Regions from separate parts of the Mesorhizobium sp. CO1-1-11 genome, predicted to be linked through region 3. Evidence: predicted binding sites of a transcription regulator. Region 3 holds the regulator's gene; each other region holds the start of a gene.

Region 1 (4,398 bases), on a different contig from region 3:
AGCGGCTCGTAGAAGGCGGTGCGGTAGCGCGCCATGGTGTGGCCGGCCGAGAAGAAGTGGCCGCCCGGCTGCACTTCGGCGATCGCCTCGAAGCCTATTGCGTCGTCGTCACCGGGGGTCGCCGCACAAAGTTCCGCGACCGTCTGCAGCGCCTCGATGTCGGTGACCAGCTTTTCCAGGGAAACGCTCAAGCCCCCTTCCAGCCAGCCGGCCGCGTGGATGCAGACGGTGGCGCCCGACAGCACCGAGCCCCATAGCGCGAACTGCGTCTCGTGCGCGGCCTGCGCGTCCGAAATGTTGGCCGCGCTGCCGCCGCCCGAGCGCCAGGGCAGACCGGTGAAGCGCGCCAGCTGGCCTGCACCCAGTGTCGCCTTCACGTGCTCCGGCGTGCCGAAGGCCGGTGCGCCCGATTTCATGTCGACATTGGAGGAGAAGGAACCATAGACCACCGGCGCGCCCGGCCGCACGATCTGCGCCAGCGTCAGCCCGGCCAGCGCTTCGGCATGCTGCAAGGTCAGCGCGCCGGCCACCGTGATCGGCGCCATCGCACCCGCCAGGCAGAACGGCGTGATGATCAGGACCTGGCCCGCCTTGGCGAAATCGATGATGCCTTGCGCCATCGGAATGTCGAGCTGGCGCGGCGAGTTGGTGTTGATGACGGTGTAGCAATGCGCGCCCGAGCGGAACTCGTCCTCGGACAGCCCGCGCGCCAGCCTGATCATCTCGAAACTGTCATCGACCTGCGGCGTGCCACGCGCGAACACGAACGGAAATTTGTCCGACAGAGTCAGCTGCGCCCGGTTGACGGCATAGTGGCGGAAACGATTGTCGATGTCCTGCGGTTCGATGCACGGCCCCAGCATGTGCAAGACGTCGAAATGCTGCACCAGCTTGATCAACTCCTCGAAGGCGACCAGCGTCCCGGGCCGCCGGCCGCGCTCGAGATCGGTGACATTGGGCGCGCCGGAGCCCGCCAGGAACGTCATCGAGCCCAGTTCGAGCGACAGGTCGCGATCGCGCGCTCCGGCATAAGCGTGGATCGATCGCGGCGCCGAGGCTAAGGCTACCGCCACCATGTCGCGGCCTATACGCACCATGTCGGTGTCGGGGTCGACCAGGGCGCCGGCGCGGGCGAGCACCTCGCGCGCCTCGGGCAGCAGCACCTTGATGCCCAGTTCTTCCAGCACGCGCAGCGCCGTGCCGTGGATCGACGCCACCTGGTCGTCGGAAAAGATCGGCTGCGGCAGGAACGGATTCTTCAGCGACCGGTAATTGGGCTTGCGGCTTGATTCGCTGCCCGCCTCGCCCATGCGTCCCCGCCGGCGTTCGCGCCTTGTATCCCGTGCAGCGTCATCGACCATCAGAAACTCCTCCTCATTGCCGCATCGCCCTGCCCTGGGGACTGTAGGGCGAAGCCGCGATGACCCGCGCCGTCCGTTCGACGCCGACAATGTGCACGCAAAGCGCCATCCCCTCCCCGGCGAAATCGTCGTCCACCAACGCCAGCGCGACGCTCTTGCCGATCGTGGTAGCCAAATCCACCCGAGGCGCCGACAAAGCCACCCCCGATAACCACTGCGCGACAGTGCGGCTTCAACCCTCCCGGTCAGTTCGAAGCCGGCATCATATCCGTACTAGACATAAGTGCCTATTATGCCAGGGACGCTCCATGGGAGGTCACCAATTCCCGCTCTCCTGGTTTTTATCTGCACATGGAGAGACCGGGCGGACCCGTATGGCGCACTGTCACGCAAGCATCATGTTGACGCCTTAGATCGCTTTCGGGGAGGCACGCGCGGCATCATCGATGCGGCACCTCTTTTTCATTTTTCCTTCGGCCGCTCCGGCGTGCTTCGTCACAAAGAGGATTGTCCATGAAACACCTGCACCGAACCGCCTCGCTCGGCGTCGCGCTGGCCTTGTTCACCGCCCTCACCCCGGCGCTTGCCGATGGCGTGGCCTACATCAACAAGGGCCTCGTCGGCGTCGGCCGCATCCCGGCCGACCAGCGCGACAAGTTCGGCGAGACCTTCGGCTCGGGCTCGGGCATGGCGATCGACATTTCGGGCTGGACGCATGATGCCGGCACCTACAAGGGATCGCTCTGGCTACTGCCCGACCGGGGCTACAATGTCGCCGGCACCACCGACTACCGGCCGCGCCTCAACACCATCGCCATCGAGTTCACGCCTGTCGCGCCGGGCGCTGCTCCCGCAGCCGGCCAGGAGCAGACGGGCGTCAAGGCGACGCTTGCCGACACCATGCTTCTCACCGACGACAAGGGCGCCGATGCCACCGGCCTCGATCCGCTGTCGGACGTACGCGCCGCGGCCGGCGACATGCCCATGCTGCCCGTCGCCACCAATGGCAAGCTCGCGCTCGACAATGAAGCCATCGTGCGGCTGCCGGACGGCTCGATGTTCATCTCCGACGAGTACGGCCCCAACATCTACAGATTCTCCGCGCAAGGCCGCCTGATGTCGGCGACCCAGCCGCCTGCGGCTCTCGTGCCGATGCGCAAGGGAGCGCCGAACTTCTCCTCCGACAATCCCGGCCCGGGCGCCGCCGACCCTGATCCGAAGGATCCCGAAACCGGGCGCCAGAACAACCAGGGCCTCGAAGGCATGGCGATGACGCCGGACGGCAAGTTCCTGATCGCCGTGCTGCAGTCGGCGCCCCGGCAGGATGGCGGCGATTCACCCTCGACACGGCAGAACACGCGGGCGCTGGTCTATGATGCCTCCGACCTCGCCCATCTGAAGCTCGCGCATGAATATGTCGTGCCGCTGCCGGTGTTCAAGGATGCCAAGGGCAAGACCAAAATCGCCGCGCAGAGCGAGATCGTGGCGCTTTCGGACACATCCTTCCTGATGCTGGCGCGCGACAGCGGCAACGGCCAGGGCCTGAAGAAGGGTGACGCTTCGCTCTACCGCCAGATCAACATCGTCGACGTCTCCGGCGCGACCGACATCGCGGGCGGCGCCTTCGATGCGGCCGACAAGCCGGTCGCCCCCAAGGGCGTGCTTGATCCCTCGGTGACGCCGGCCAAGCTGACGCCGTTCATCGACATCAACGACGCCACCGCGCTTGGCCACTTCGGCCTGCATAATGGCGGCGCGAAGGACCACAACGAGCTTTCGGAGAAGTGGGAAGCGATGTCGTTGGCCAGCGTCCTCGATCCCAAGCTGCCCGACGACTATTTCCTGTTCGTCGGCAACGATAATGACTTCCTCGCCCAGGACGGCTTCCAGGTCGGCGCCGCCTACAAGGCCGATGACGGCGCCGATGTCGACACCATGTTCCTGGTCTATCAGGTCACGCTGCCGGGTCTCGGCAAGAAGTAAGGATCACTGCTCAAGCGGGCGCGCCTGGCGCGTCCGCCTGTGCAGGTCGTGAAGGCCTACTTCAGGAATTCCGCGTCCTTCGGCACACCGGCATCGATCGGCTCGGCCGTCCTGCTCGACACGGCGATGATCTTGCCGGCGGCCGACAGGTTGGGCCGCACGAAGACCCGAGCGGGAGGTCGATGACGTCCTGGTTCATAAGCGCACGCAGCCGGACGACGCGTTCTTGCCGATCGAATTCCGTTCCGGCGAGCCTGACCGATCGACGGTCACTGCGCCTCGGCGCAGGGTGCATCTCGGTCCGGCCTGCGATATCGTCGCGGGCCAGAGTCACATTTGCCAGGTTGGCTGCCATGGACGAAAAAATGCCCGCACGCCGGCGTACCGGCGACCTGACCAGCGGCCCGATCCCGCGCACGCTGCTGCTCTTCGCCTTGCCGGTGCTCGGCTCCAACGTGCTGCAATCGCTGAACGGCTCGGTCAATGCCGTCTGGGTGGGCCGCTTCCTCGGCGAGTCGGCGCTGACCGCGACGTCCAACGCCAACCTCGTTCTGTTCCTGATCCTCGGCACGGTGTTCGGCATCGGCATGGCGGCCACCATCCTGGTGGCGCAGTCGGTCGGCGCCCGCGACCTGCCCGAGGCGCGCCGCATCGTCGGCACCAGCGCCACCTTCTTCTTCCTCGTTTCAGTGGTGTTCGCGGTCTGCGGCTGGATCTGGGTCGATGCCATCCTGGGCGCGCTCGGCACGCCGGCCGATGCCTTGCCGCTCGCACGCTCCTACCTGCGCATCATCTTCGTCGCCGTGCCGATGATGAACCTTCTGTCCTTCGTCATGACCGTGCTGCGCGGTGCGGGCGATTCACGCACCCCCTTCATCTTCATGGCGCTGGCGGTCGTGCTCGACATCGTGCTCAATCCCCTGCTCATCCGCGGCATCGGCCCGTTTCCTGAACTCGGCATCGCCGGTTCCGCCACCTCGACCCTGATCGGCCAGACCGTGAGCGTCGTCGCCATCCTCGTCGTGCTCTACGCGCGCAAGCATCCGTTGCGGCT
Region 2 (4,398 bases), on a different contig from region 3:
GGTCAGGGTCTCGAAAGCCGTGCCCGGCACATGGTCGACGAAGATGGTGAGCAGTGCCAGCGCGCGCAATACATCGATACGCGTGTCGCGTTCCAAGATACGCAAATCGCGATCTGGCGAAACAGGGGTAGTCATCGACAAAAGGCCTCAAAGCTGGTTGTTCATGTCCAGCAATGCGACCCCCGACGCACCGCTTCGATTCCTCCCACAGGGAGTGTATCGGCGCAGAAACGGGCCGGAATGAGCCTGGTTCAATCAACTTTCGCGGAGCATGAAAATATTGCGTTTTGAAGCCGGCAAATTGAGCGAAACCTCATATAATCAACGGGATGCGGTATGACTGGCGCCAGTGTCGAAAATGGCCCTCCGATGCTGGATCTAGCCTTTCCCTATCGCCTCCTCGGCGCCGGCAAAAGCGGCCGCGCGTGCCTGTTCCTGCTGCATGGATCGGGTGTCGACGAGACAAGCATGGTGCCGCTGGCGAGGCGCATCGCGCCCGACGCCCCCCTGATCGCGGTACGGGGCCGCATCCCGCAGGAGGACGGTTTTCGCTGGTTCGAGCGAATCACGCCGACGCGCTTCGGCCAGCAAAGCATCCGTGTCGAAACCGCCGCCTTCGCGGCATTCGCAAGCGAAGTCGCCGCGCGCCATGGGCTCGATCTCGCCCACGCGACATTCCTTGGCTATTCGAACGGCGCCAATCTGGTTTCGAGCCTGATGCTGCTCCATCCCGGCATTGTCCGGAGCGCGGCGCTGCTGAGGCCAATGCCGGTGCTCGACAAGGTGCCTTCAACGGACCTCATGGGCACACGGACGCTGATCATTGCCGGGGCGGCGGACGAGACCTACGGGCCTTTCACGCCGCACCTGGTGACATTGCTCAGCCGGCACGGGAGCGAGATCGACGCCCGGATCGTTCCCTCGGGCCACGAAATCGGCGACCCGGACGCCGCGATCGTCGAGCGATGGCTGGCGGAATCGGCGGCGGCACAGGGAGGCTGACCGCCTTCGCGGACGCTCGCTGCCCAATCAGCGTTCGGCCACCATTCGAACTTCTGCCCCGGCGATCAGCAGGGCGAGCCCGCTTTCAAACAGCGCCTCGTGTCCGCCGGCACGGTAGTGCACCAATGCTTCATGCAAAAGCGGATGATCATGCGCCGCCGCATCCAGCGCTTCGCCACGCCCCGGACCTGACGGATTTTCGGCTTGCTCCTCCATGACACAGCCGACCGTGTAGCGGCCGACCGTCATCAGCAATTCCATGGCTGGAATCGCCGCCATGCCCTCGCCCGCCAGGAATTCCAGCAGCCGCTCGAAGTGCCCGAGCTCTTGCGGATCCGCTTCCGTGCCGGCGTGGACACGCGCGCCGTCGCGATAGGCAATCAGGGCGCTGCGAAAGCTGCGGGCATTCTTGCGCACGAAATCCTGCCAGGTCTCGCCGAGCCGTGGTGTTCGATGCCGATGGCCGCGCCGCAAGATCTCTTCGTTCATCGCGTCAAGCAAGGCGCGCTTGCTCCTGAAATGCCAGTAGAGTGCCGGCTGCTGCACCTTGAGCCGCTGCGCCAAAAGGCGGGTCGACAGCGCATCGATGCCAACCTCGTTGAGCAAGCCTAGCGCTTCGTCGACGATCATCGTCTTGTCCAGTTTCATGCGAATCCGTCTGGTCCTCCAGCTTGCGCCGTGAATTTATCAGTGATAAACCTTCCTTATCAACGATAAATTCCTGAGTCCGATCGTGAAAAGAGCTTATCTCGTCGTCCTGATGGCGATGGCACTGGACGCCGTGGGCGTCGGGCTGATGATGCCGGTGCTGCCGGGCTTGCTGCGCACGGTCGGCCATGTCGACGATATCGGCTGGATTTTTGGCGCCTTCCTGTCGGCCTACGCCGCCATGCAGGTGCTTTTTTCGCCGCTGCTCGGCGCCCTGTCCGACCGCTACGGCCGTCGGCCGGTCTTGCTCGTCTCGCTCACGGGATCGATGGCGGACTATCTGTTCATGGCCTTCGCGCCAACACTGCCGCTGCTGTTCGTTGGCCGGCTGATCGCGGGCGTCACCGGCGCCAGCATGGCGGTAGCTTCCGCCTACATGGCAGATATCAGCAGCCAGGATCGTCGTGCTCGGGGTTTTGGCCATCTCAACGCCGCCTTTGGCGTCGGCTTCATAGCCGGTCCGGCGCTCGGTGGCCTGCTTGGTGACGTTTGGCTACGCACGCCCTTCCTGGTTGCGGCAGCACTCAACGGGATCAACCTGGTACTGGCTTTCTTCCTGCTGCCGGAACCGAAGCGCGCGGGCGGCGCAAGCGAAATGCCGTCTTTCAACCCGCTGGCGCCGTTGCGTTGGGCGCTGACTTTCCCGGCCCTTTTGCCGCTGCTTGGTGCCTTCGCCGTTCTTGCCCTGGTCGGCGAAGTCGGCGGCACCATCTGGGTGCTCTATGTCCAAGGCAAATTCGCCTGGGACCTGTTCACCGTCGGCATCTCGTTGGCGCTGTTCGGGCTCTTCCATGCTGGAGCCCAGGGTTTTGTTGCCGGGCCGATCACCGAGCGCTGGGGCGAGAAAGCAGCGCTGATCATCGCCATCCTCGCCGACAGCACGGCCTATATATCGATAGCGCTGGCCTGGCAGGGCTGGATGGCCTTCGCCCTGCTGCCGCTGTTCTGTCTCGGCGGGATCGGAGCTCCGGCATTGCAGTCGCTGTTGACCTCACGCGTCGGCGCCGACCATCAGGGACGGCTGCAGGGCGTGCTCACCAGCATGACCAGCCTGGTCTCGGTGTTCGGGCCCTTCATCATCGCCATGCTCTATTTCCGCACGCGCACCGTCTTTCCCGGCACAGTCTGGATCGCGGGGGCGGCGCTTTATGTGCTGTGCCTGCCATTGCTCCTGCGAACCGGGTCATCTCCAGCCGTGCGGGAGGCCGCCGAATAGATATTTCTTGACGCTAGGCCGGAAGACGGCACTGTTCACCGCCGAAAACGGCCTCGGACTACCGTTTTCCACAGCGGCGACATATCACTGTCACAGATTACCTATCGAGATGCTGTTACCGAGGGGAAGTCTGCATGGCCGACAAGAACAGCATCACTCTGCTCGACGACACTTCGACATTGCCGGCAATCGTAGCCGATCCGTCCGACATCGCCAGAATCGAAAGCACGATCGACGTCAGAGACCGTGCCGGCATTTCTGTCTATGGCGACCGTGCCCAGCAGGCAGTCAGCGACTATGCCGACAAGATATTGTCCCAGTTGCGCAACCGGGACCTCGGCGACACCGGCGATCTCCTGACCGACATCATCATGAAGGCCAAGAATCTCGATCCGGCCTCGCTCAAGGACCAGGGTTTCCTCAGCGGCCTGTTCTCCTCGTTCAAGGCGCGGCTCGAGCGCTTCAAGGAGAAGTACGAAGACGTGGCGGGACAGATCGATCGCATCGGCCTCGAACTCGACCGTCACAAGGACACGCTGCGGCGCGACATTGCCGTGCTCGACGACCTCCATGAGCAGACCAAGGGCTCCATCCTCAAGCTCGATGCCTATGTGCAGGCCGGCAAGAAATTCGTCGATGACTACCGCGCCAACGAGTTGCCGAAGCTGAAGGCCGCGGCGGATACCGCTAGCGGCGACACTGGAGGCACGCTGGAGGCGCAAACCTATCAGGACGCCGTGCAGGCGCTCGACCGCCTGGAAAAGCGGATCTTCTACCTGGTGCAGGCGCGCCAGCTCGGCATCCAGCAATTGCCGCAGATCCGCATCGTCCAGTCGGGCGACGAGACGCTGATCGAGAATTTGCAAGCAACCTCGGCGCTGACCGTGCCGGCATGGAAGCAGAAGATGGTCATCCTGCTTGGGCTGACCAACCAGAAGTCGGCGCTCGAACTGCAAAAGACCGTGACCGACGCAACCAACGAGATGATCCGCCAAACGTCGAAAATGATGAAGGACCAGGCGATTTCGGTCGAGGAACAGGCGCAGCGCGGCATCGTCGACGTCGAGACGCTGGCGCAGGCCAATCGCGATCTCATCGACACGGTACAGGGCGTGCTGAAAGTCCAGCAGGAGGGCCGCCAGAAGCGGGCCGACGCCGAAAGACAGATGGACCAGATGACGATCGACTTGAAGAAAGCGCTGACCCAGTCCTGATCGGAACCGCCATGCCGAAGACGCTGACGTCCGTTCTGCTGCTCGCCTTCGCGATGTTTTTGACGGCCTGCAATTCCAGCCAAGTCAAATTCTCGATCGTCTCCGGCTCCGAGAATACGGTGCTGGAGCCGATCGTCCAGGAATTCTGCGCCAAGCAAGGCGCGACCTGCACCATTTCCTATCAAGGCTCGCTCGACATCGGGCTCGGACTGCAAAAGCCTGGCGGCCTCGACAACGATGCGGTTTGGCCGGCCTCCA
Region 3 (4,398 bases):
GCGCGTCCTTCCACACCGACACGGTCTGGGTGCCGAGCGCGATGCGGTTGAGCGCGGCGTGGTCGCCGTCCTGACCGGAGACCGGCACGGTGCCGGCGAGCCCCTGCGCCGTCAGCGCCGCGACCACACCGCCGGCGGTGCCGTCATTGGCGGCGACCACGGCGTCGACCTTGTTGTCGTTGGCGGTGAGGAACTGTTCCATGTTCTTCTGGGCGTTGGCGGGCAGCCAGCCGTCCGTATAGGCTTCGCCGACATTCTTGATCTTGCCGCTGTCTATTGCCGCTTTCAGCACTTCCATAGAGCCCGAGAACAGGAAGTCGGCATTCGGATCGGCGCCCGAGCCCTTGATGAAGACGTAATTGCCCTCAGGCTTCACCTTGAACACTTCGCGGGCCTGCATGCGGCCGACTTCCTTGTTGTCGAAGGTCAGGTAGAAGACGTCCTTGTTCTCGATGAGGCGGTCATAGCCGACGACCGGAATGCCCTCGTCGAGCGCCTTCTGTACCGCCGGGCCGATGGCCGACGCGTCCTGCGCCAGGATGATCAGCGAATTGGCACCCTGCGAAATCAGGCTCTCGACATCGGTCAGCTGCTTGCCGGGATTGGACTGCGCGTCGGCGGAAATGTACTTGTCGCCCGCGGCCTCGATGGCCTTCCTCATGGCCGCCTCGTCGGTCTTCCAGCGCTCCTCCTGGAAGTTGGACCACGAAACGCCGATGACCTTGCCCTTCGCCTGCGCGACCGACGCCAGCGTCAGCGACATGGCGACACCCGCCAGAATGGCGACTGTGAATCTCTTCATGATATCCTCCCTGCGCCCGCGTGTGGCGCGACCAAACTGGCCCTAAGGCCGGCACAAAGGCCCTATTTTTTCGAGCCTCGAAAAAACACTCGTCCATCGCCGGAACACTGTCAACATCGATTCTGACGGATTTTGAGGTGCCGGAAGCCTTTTTTCGAGCCCCGCAATAAATAAATGACAGCCCCAGCCGCTTCTGCCAGTATTCGGCCCGTTGCCGGAGGTGTTCGAGGGGGCGTCAAGAACCGCGGCGACGGGGAGGAAATCATGTCGGTCGGAATCCGCCACGACGATCTGCGCCGGCGCAACCGCGCAATGGTGATTGGAGCCGTGCGCCGGGGTGGCCAGCCCTCGCGCACCGAGATCGCCGCCACCACCGCCCTGAGCCACTCGACCATATCGGCGATATCAGCCGACCTGATCGGCGAAGGTATCCTGAGCGAAGGCAAGCCGAACGAGGCCGGCTCACTGAAACGCGGCCGGCCGCAGGTGGGCCTTTGTCTCAACCCCGAGGCCGCGGCGGTCATGACCGTGGTGCTGTCGCTGAATTTCCTCTCCGTCGCCGTCATCGACTACGCCGGCCAGGTGATATCGGAGGAGCAGCGCCGGCTGGACACGCTGACCATGTCGCGCGAGGCGCTGATCGGCGAATGCGTGGCCATCGTCCGCCGCCGCCTCGAGGATCCCGACCTTGACGTCGCCAGCATCGCCCGCATCGCGCTGGCGATCCAGGGCATCACCGACACCGAGGCGCGCGCCATGCTGTGGTCGCCGATCACGCCACAGACGGACATTGCCTTCGCCGACATACTCGAAGCCGAATTCGGCATCCCCGCCACCATGGAGAACGACTGCAACATGATGGCGGTGGCGCTGCGCTGGCGCGACCCCGAGCGCTACCGCGACGACTTCATCGCCATCCTGCTCTCGCACGGCATCGGCATGGGCCTGGTGCTGAAGGGCGATCTGTTCACCGGCACCCATTCCTCCGGCGGCGAGTTCGGCCACATGATCCATCGCCCGGGCGGCGCGCTCTGCCGCTGCGGGCGGCGCGGCTGCGTCGAGGCCTATGCCGGCAACTATGCCATCTGGCGTAATGCAGGACAGATGGGTGAGGACGCCAAACCGGTCGACGTCAGCGACGCCGACATGCGCGCATTGGCGGCCACGGCGCGCGAAAGAGACGGACCGGAGCGCGAGGCCTATCGCAAGGCCGGCGAGGCTCTGGGCTATGGCCTTGGCAGCCTGTTCGCGCTGATAGACCCGGCGCCCGTTGCGATGGTCGGCGTCAGCGCCGCCGCCTTCGACCTGATCGAGCCGGCCCTGCGCGAGGCCATCGCCCAGACCGCCGGCGGCCAGCATTCGAAATCGATTTCCTTCGATACAGAGCCGAACGAATTGCCGCTGATCCGCGAGGGCTGCGCCATGCGCGCGCTCACCTTCGTCGACCAGGAGATCTTCGCGCCGGGCGTGCAGGTGAGATCCGGCAAGAACGTGGCCTGATCTCAATCCTCGCGGATTGCGTAGCCCGCGCCACGGATGGTGCGTATCACATCGGGCATGCGGCCATTGTTGACCGCCTTGCGCAGGCGGCCGACATGCACATCCACAGTGCGCTCGTCGATGTAGATCGTCTCGCCCCAGACATTATCGAGCAACTGGCTGCGCGAGAACACGCGGCCAGGATGGCGCATCATGAATTCGAGTAGCCGGAACTCGGTCGGTCCGAGCCGGATCTCGCTCTTCTTGCGATAGACCCGGTGCGATTCGCGGTCGAGCACGATGTCGCCGACCTTGAGCACGCTGGACAGCACTTCCGGTTTGGCGCGGCGCAGCAGCGCCTTGACCCGGGCCATGAATTCTGGCGTCGAGAACGGCTTGACCAGATAGTCGTCGGCGCCGGTCGAGAGGCCGCGCACGCGATCGCTCTCCTCGCCGCGCGCCGTCAGCATGATGATCGGCAATCGCTCCGTCTCGGGCCGCATGCGCAGGCGCCGACAGAGTTCGATGCCGGAAACCGCCGGCACCATCCAGTCGAGCACCAGCAGGTCGGGCACGTTTTCCTGGAGGCGGATCTCGGCTTCGTCGCCGCGTGTCACCACCTCGACCTGGTAACCCTCGGATTCCAGATTGTAGCGGAGGAGCACGCCCAGCGGCTCCTCGTCCTCCACCACCATGATGCGTGGCGCGATCATCGATCGATCATCCCTGCCATCAAGCCGCAGGCATCGACAGCGCCGTCTCGTCCTGCTTCGGACGGTTGGCGGGCAATTGCGTGCCGGTCAGCACATAATACGCATTCTCGGCGATGTTGGTCACATGGTCGCCGATGCGTTCGAGATTCTTGGCGCAGAACAAAAGATGCGTGCAAGCCGTGATGTTGCGGGGATCCTCCATCATGTAGGTCAGGAGTTCGCGGAACACCGAGGTGTATTTGACGTCGATGCGTTCGTCGTCATTCCTGAGCTTGGCGAGGGCGGCGGCATCGCCGGCCGCATATTCCTCGACCACGCCCTGCACCTGGATCAGCACCAGCTGCGCCATGGAGTCGATGGAATGCGACAGGTCGCGCGGCGTGGCGGTGAGGCCGACGGAGCCGACGCGCTTGGCGATGTTCTTGGCAAGGTCGCCGATGCGTTCGAGATCGCCCGCCATGCGGATCGAGCCGACGACATGACGCAGATCGTCGGCCATCGGTTGGCGCTTGGCGATCAGGGTGATGGCGCGATCATCGAGTTCGCGCTGGCGTGCGTCCATGATGGCGTCGTCGGAGACGACGCGCTGTGCCAGCGCATTGTCGGAATTCAGCAGCGCCTTGGTGGCGCCGCCGACCATCGTGCCGGCGAGATCGCCCATGTCGCTGATCAGCCTGCTGATCTGTCCGAGATCCTCGTCGAAGGCTGCGACTGTGTGTTCGGCCATGATCCTGGTCCTCGTATGCGTGAGATCAGCCGAAGCGGCCGGTGATATAGTCCTGCGTGCGCTTCTCGCGAGGCGACGTGAAGATCTTCTCGGTCTTGTCGAATTCGACCAGCTCGCCAAGATACATGAAAGCCGTCTGCTTCGAGACGCGCGCGGCCTGCTGCATGTTGTGGGTGACGATGACGATCGTGTAGTCGGCCTGCAACTCGTCGATCAATTCCTCGATCTTGGCGGTCGACAATGGGTCGAGCGCCGAGGCCGGCTCGTCGAGAAGGATGACCTCCGGCTTCACCGCCACGGTGCGGGCGATGCAAAGCCGCTGCTGCTGGCCGCCCGACAGGCTGAGGCCGCTGGCGTTGAGCTTGTCCTTGACTTCGTTCCACAGCGCGGCGCGTTTCAACGCCTGCTCGACACGGCCGTCCATCTCGGCCTTGCCGATCTTCTCGTAGAGGCGGACGCCGAAGGCGATGTTCTCATAGATCGACATCGGGAACGGCGTCGGCTTCTGGAACACCATGCCGATCTTGGTGCGCAACAGGTTGAGGTCCTGCGAGCGGTCGAGAACGTTCTGGCCGTCGAGCAGCACCTGACCCTCGGCGGTCTGCTTGGGGTAGAGCTCGTAGATGCGGTTGAAGACGCGCAGCAGCGTCGACTTTCCGCAACCCGACGGTCCGATG
Region 4 (4,398 bases), on a different contig from region 3:
TATTGGCGCTGCGCGCCAGCCGCGCCAGCACCTCGCCGCGCGACTCGCGGCCGCGCATGGCCAGCCGCTCGGCCAGCACCTCGGGCGAAGCGGTGATCTCGACGATCGCCAGATTGGCATAGCGCTCGCGCAAGGTGGGGATGATCGCGCGCGACACGTTGGCGACGGCGACATGTCCATTGGAAACAGACCAGTCGACATCGGCAGGCAGGCCATAGCGCAGGCCATGCGCTTCCCAGGAGACGGCGAAAGCGCCGTCGGCATCGGCCTCGGCGAAGGCGGCGTCGGCCAGCGTATCGTGGTCTTCGCTCGCCGCATCGCTCGGCCTGGTGATGACGCGGCGCACGAACTCCAGCTGCGTCTCGTCGGCAAAGAGCGCCTTGGCATAGCCGATCACCGTGTCCTTGCCGGCACCGCTGGGGCCCACGACAGCGACAAAGACGCCGTGACGGATCGGAAAGGTTTCGGCGGACAGTTCGCGCTCGATCGAGGCCGACACCATCATGCCACCCGGCGCCCCTGCCGCCAGACGGTGCGCACGACCGGAACATGATCGTCGACGCGCACGCGCACCAGATCGGCGCGACGACCCTGCTCGATGACGCCGCGGTCGTCGAGGCCGACTGCCTCCGCCGGGTTTTTGGAAACCATGGCGACGGCCTGCGGCAGCGAAATGCCTTCCACCATGTCGCCCAGGAAGAAGGCCGACTGGATCAGGCTGAAGGGAATGTAGTCGGACGACAGGATGTCGAGCAGGCCATCGCTGGCCAAGGTGCGTGCCGAGACATTGCCCGAATGCGAGGCGCCGCGCATGACATTGGGCGCGCCCATAAGCACGCCGAGCCCGGCGGCCTTCGAGGCCCGCGCCGCTTCCTCGGTGGTCGGGAACTCGGCGACCCGCACGCCCTGCTCGATGGCCTCATCGACATGAGCCGACGTCGCATCGTCATGGCTGGCGAGCACGATGCCGCGCTCCTGGCAGGCGGCGGCGATGAAGACGCGGTTCGGCCCAGAGTTGCGTGCCGATTCGGCCATCCGCTTCTCGCAGAATTTCTGGAAATCGCGATCCGAGAGTTTCAGCTTACGCTGGTAGTAGTAGGCATAGGTTTCAAGGTTGACGAACTGGCGCTGGCCTGGCGCATGGTCCATCAGCGACGCCAGCTTGACCCGTTCGTCACCGTCGAAATTGGCGAATGCATCGAGGCAATCCGGTGCTGAAACCTCGCAGCGAAGATGCAGGAAGTGATCGGCCCGCAGACGATCCCGCGCGACGCTGTCCTCGATCGCATCGGCCAGCTTGCGAATGTCGTCCAATGTCAGGTCGGCGTCCTCGTCCATGCCGACGCGCAAGGCATCGAGCACGGTCGTGATGCCGGCGGTCGCCACCTGCGCGTCATGGGCGAGCACCGCGGCGATCGGGTTCCAGCGCACTTTCGGCCGCGGCGCATAATGGCCCTCGAGATGGTCGGTGTGGAGTTCGACCAGCCCTGGAATGATAAAGTCGCCGCCCATGTCCTCGCCGGTTCGGGCAGCATCGCCATCGATGCCGGCGATCAAGCCATCGCGCAGCACCAGTGACCCTTCGACGATCTCGTCGGCAAGAACGATGCGGGCGTTGGAAAGAACAGTTTCGGCGGTCATTGCGGGTAGTCCTTGGTTCTTGCAGTCGGGTTTCGTTCAGGCGGTTTTCCGGGCCGGGCGGCGTCCGAGCGCGTGCTGGGAAAGCACCATGAATGGCGCGCCGGGTTCGGGTTCGACGAACAATGTCAGCGCATCCACCAGCACGGGCTGGCGCAACACATCGGCGAAAAGGCTGTCGATGGCGGCGCGCAGGCGAGGGCTTTCCTGTGGGCCGGCCCGGCCGGACAGGGTCATGTGGAAGCGGAAGGTCTCGAAGACATAGGGATAGCCCCATTGGCAGAGATTGCGAAACTCGGCCGGCTTCAGCGAATCCGGGCTGCGCCGCTCGATCTCGGCCTCTGACAGCGGTGCGCGAAACCGGTCGAAATCGCGTACCACATTGTCGGCGAAGCGGTTGAGCGGCGGCAGCGGCCCTTCCGGCACCAGCGCGAAGAAGCTGTCGATCTGGCTGACGATAAGGCGCGGGATCGTGACGACAGGCGTAACCTCGGCAAAATGATCCAGCGCCGCGCGCAGCGAGGTCTCGGTCTCCGTGGCAGCCAGATGGAAGGGCGCCTTCAGCGTCGCGTGAAAGCCATAGCGGCGTGCCGAGGCCGTGTGGAAGGCCACTTCCGCCGCCGACAGATCGGCAACGGCCTCAACCGGCCTGGTCGCGGCACCGAAGGGATCGCGGCCTAGCCAGTCGGCGGCGATGCGCGCCAGCGGCTCGTCCTGCCGGGGGGTGAAATAAATCGCATAACGCATGGGAAGTCCTCGTCAGAACCGTTGCCATAGGTGATTTCCATGACGGATTGACGAAGCTTTGACGGGTTTTAGAAGGCAAATCGGCCCCTGGGGTCCTTAGCCGACGATTTTTCCCAGCTGGACCAATAAGTTCGGCCGGAAATGCGAGACGGTCAGGCCTTCATCAACCATTCGTGCTCGGGCGCATTGTGGAATTTCCAGGTCCGCTTCGGTCCGGCCATCACATTGAGATAATAGAGGTCATAGCCGTGGCAGGCGGCACAGGGGTGATAGCCCTTGGGCACCAGCACCACATCGCCGTCCTCGATCGCCATGGCTTCGTCCAGCGCGCGATGTCCGCTTTTGTCGGCATCGGTGTAGACGCGCTGGAAGGCAAAGCCCTGCGGCGGGTTGAGGCGATGGTAGTAGGTTTCCTCGAGATAGGATTCGGCAGGCAGATTGTCCTGGTCGTGCTTGTGCGGCGGGTAGCTCGACGTGTGACCGCCGGGCGTGATGACCTCGACGACCAGCAACGAGTCGGCCGGCTGGCCTTCCGGCAGGATGTTGGTGACGTAACGCGTATTGGTGCCCTTGCCGCGCACCTCCTGGCCGAGATCGTCCGGTCCGATCACCCGGACCGGCAGGCCACCGCCAAGACCAGGCGCCGAGCAGACGCCAAGTTCCAGCTCGGTATCGGCCGTTACAGACCAGTCCGATCCCTGCGGCACGTAGACCGACCACGGCTTGCCATCGAAGGGCGACATGCGCTCGCCGAGCAGGCCGAGATCCTTGCCGCCGGCTTTCGCGGTACCCTTGCCGGTCACGAACACCAGGCAGACTTCGCGGTCGTCCGTCTTTCCCGAGGCGCTTTCGCCCGGCTTCAGCCGATGCAGGTCGAAACCGACATAGGTCCAGCCGGCGCTTTTCGGCGTCACATGGGCGACGCGGCCATGGCCCTTGTCGGCCTTGACGAGCAGTTTCGACATTTTGTCTCTCCTATCCTAGCCTTCCAACTTCGTCATCCTGGGGCGGAGCAGGAGCGAAGCTCCGTCGCGAAGACCCTAGGATGACGAAGCGAGGGGCGTTTCGGCCAATCGCCGACGTGTGCGATCCGTTACGCTCGCAGTATCCAATCCACAAAACTGCTCGCGCCATGGACCGCCTATTCCTTCGGATCGGCCGGAGGCTTCGTCTCGTCGGCCGGCTTATAAAGATAAAAAAATTGCCAGGCGCCGTAGCCGGCAAAGCCGAGCGCGATGACGCCCCAGAACGGCGTGCCGGTGGCGAACTCGATGACCGACCAGATGAGGCAGACCGCGACGACGGCGACACGCCGCCACAATGGCCGGAAGAAGGGGTGCTCGGAATCTTTCATCTGGCCAGCCTACAGCAAGCCCGGCCTGGCGAGAACCCGATCAGGCATTCGGAAACCCTTGCGTCTCCACCGTGTAACCGGCTGATGTCATCACCCGCATCAGCTCCTTGTGGCCAACCTGCGCCATCTTCAGCGGCGGGTTCTTCTTCGGGTCCTGCTCGGCCTCGACCACGAACCAGCCTTCATAGCCGTGGTCGGCGAAGCGCTGCACGATGGCGCCGAAATCGAGCGAACCGTCGCCCGGCACGGTGAAGGCGCCGAGCGCCACGGCATCGAGGAAGGACTGCTTCGTACGGTCGAGCTTCTCGATCACGCCCATGCGCACGTCCTTCACATGGACGTGGCTGATGCGCTTGTGGTGGTTGTCGATGGCGCGCAGCACGTCGCCGCCGGCAAAGGCGAGGTGTCCGGCATCGAGCAGCAGTGGGATGCCTTCGCCGGAATGGCGCATGAAGGCATCGAGCTCCGGCTCGGTCTCGACCACAGCCGCCATGTGATGGTGATAGGACAGCGGCATGCCTTGCTCGGCGCACCATTCGCCGAATTCGGTCAGGCGCCGCGCGTAGGCCTTCATCTCGTCGCCAGTGAGCTTCGGCTTGGTGGCGAGCGGCTTGGAACGGTCGCCCTGGATCGAGCGGCCGACCTCGCCATAGACGATG

What was found. Region 3 encodes PhoB, which activates phosphate uptake and scavenging genes when phosphate is short. Its sites were predicted from a motif close to TGTCATNNANCTGTCAT; they were not measured.
Positions count from the first base shown of each region.
Region 1: a site for PhoB is predicted at 1,745-1,761, ahead of LB554_RS05910 (esterase-like activity of phytase family protein). Genes of this name have one in related genera too.
Region 2: a site for PhoB is predicted at 3,004-3,020, ahead of LB554_RS03055 (toxic anion resistance protein). Genes of this name have one in related genera too.
Region 4: a site for PhoB is predicted at 2,425-2,441, ahead of LB554_RS09140 (DUF1045 domain-containing protein). Genes of this name have one in related genera too.

Region 1 covers NZ_JAIUHE010000004.1:137,408-141,805, reverse strand. Annotated here, with positions in the region: gene LB554_RS05920 (trimethylamine methyltransferase family protein) at 1-1,361, opposite strand, end outside; gene LB554_RS05915 (hypothetical protein) at 1,375-1,542, opposite strand; gene LB554_RS05910 (esterase-like activity of phytase family protein) at 1,875-3,344, shown strand; gene LB554_RS05905 (MATE family efflux transporter) at 3,698-4,398, shown strand, end outside.
Region 2 covers NZ_JAIUHE010000002.1:207,599-211,996, forward strand. Annotated here, with positions in the region: gene LB554_RS03035 (OpgC family protein) at 1-135, opposite strand, end outside; gene LB554_RS03040 (alpha/beta hydrolase) at 337-1,002, shown strand; gene LB554_RS03045 (TetR/AcrR family transcriptional regulator C-terminal domain-containing protein) at 1,030-1,650, opposite strand; gene LB554_RS03050 (TCR/Tet family MFS transporter) at 1,763-2,926, shown strand; gene LB554_RS03055 (toxic anion resistance protein) at 3,061-4,140, shown strand; gene LB554_RS03060 (substrate-binding domain-containing protein) at 4,152-4,398, shown strand, end outside.
Region 3 covers NZ_JAIUHE010000020.1:4,666-9,063, forward strand. Annotated here, with positions in the region: gene xylF (D-xylose ABC transporter substrate-binding protein) at 1-802, opposite strand, end outside; gene LB554_RS22230 (ROK family protein) at 1,067-2,302, shown strand; gene phoB (phosphate regulon transcriptional regulator PhoB) at 2,305-2,994, opposite strand; gene phoU (phosphate signaling complex protein PhoU) at 3,014-3,721, opposite strand; gene pstB (phosphate ABC transporter ATP-binding protein PstB) at 3,747-4,398, opposite strand, start outside.
Region 4 covers NZ_JAIUHE010000006.1:203,953-208,350, forward strand. Annotated here, with positions in the region: gene phnN (phosphonate metabolism protein/1,5-bisphosphokinase (PRPP-forming) PhnN) at 1-505, opposite strand, end outside; gene LB554_RS09135 (alpha-D-ribose 1-methylphosphonate 5-triphosphate diphosphatase) at 502-1,641, opposite strand; gene LB554_RS09140 (DUF1045 domain-containing protein) at 1,678-2,385, opposite strand; gene iolB (5-deoxy-glucuronate isomerase) at 2,538-3,350, opposite strand; gene LB554_RS09150 (DUF3329 domain-containing protein) at 3,527-3,739, opposite strand; gene iolE (myo-inosose-2 dehydratase) at 3,780-4,398, opposite strand, start outside.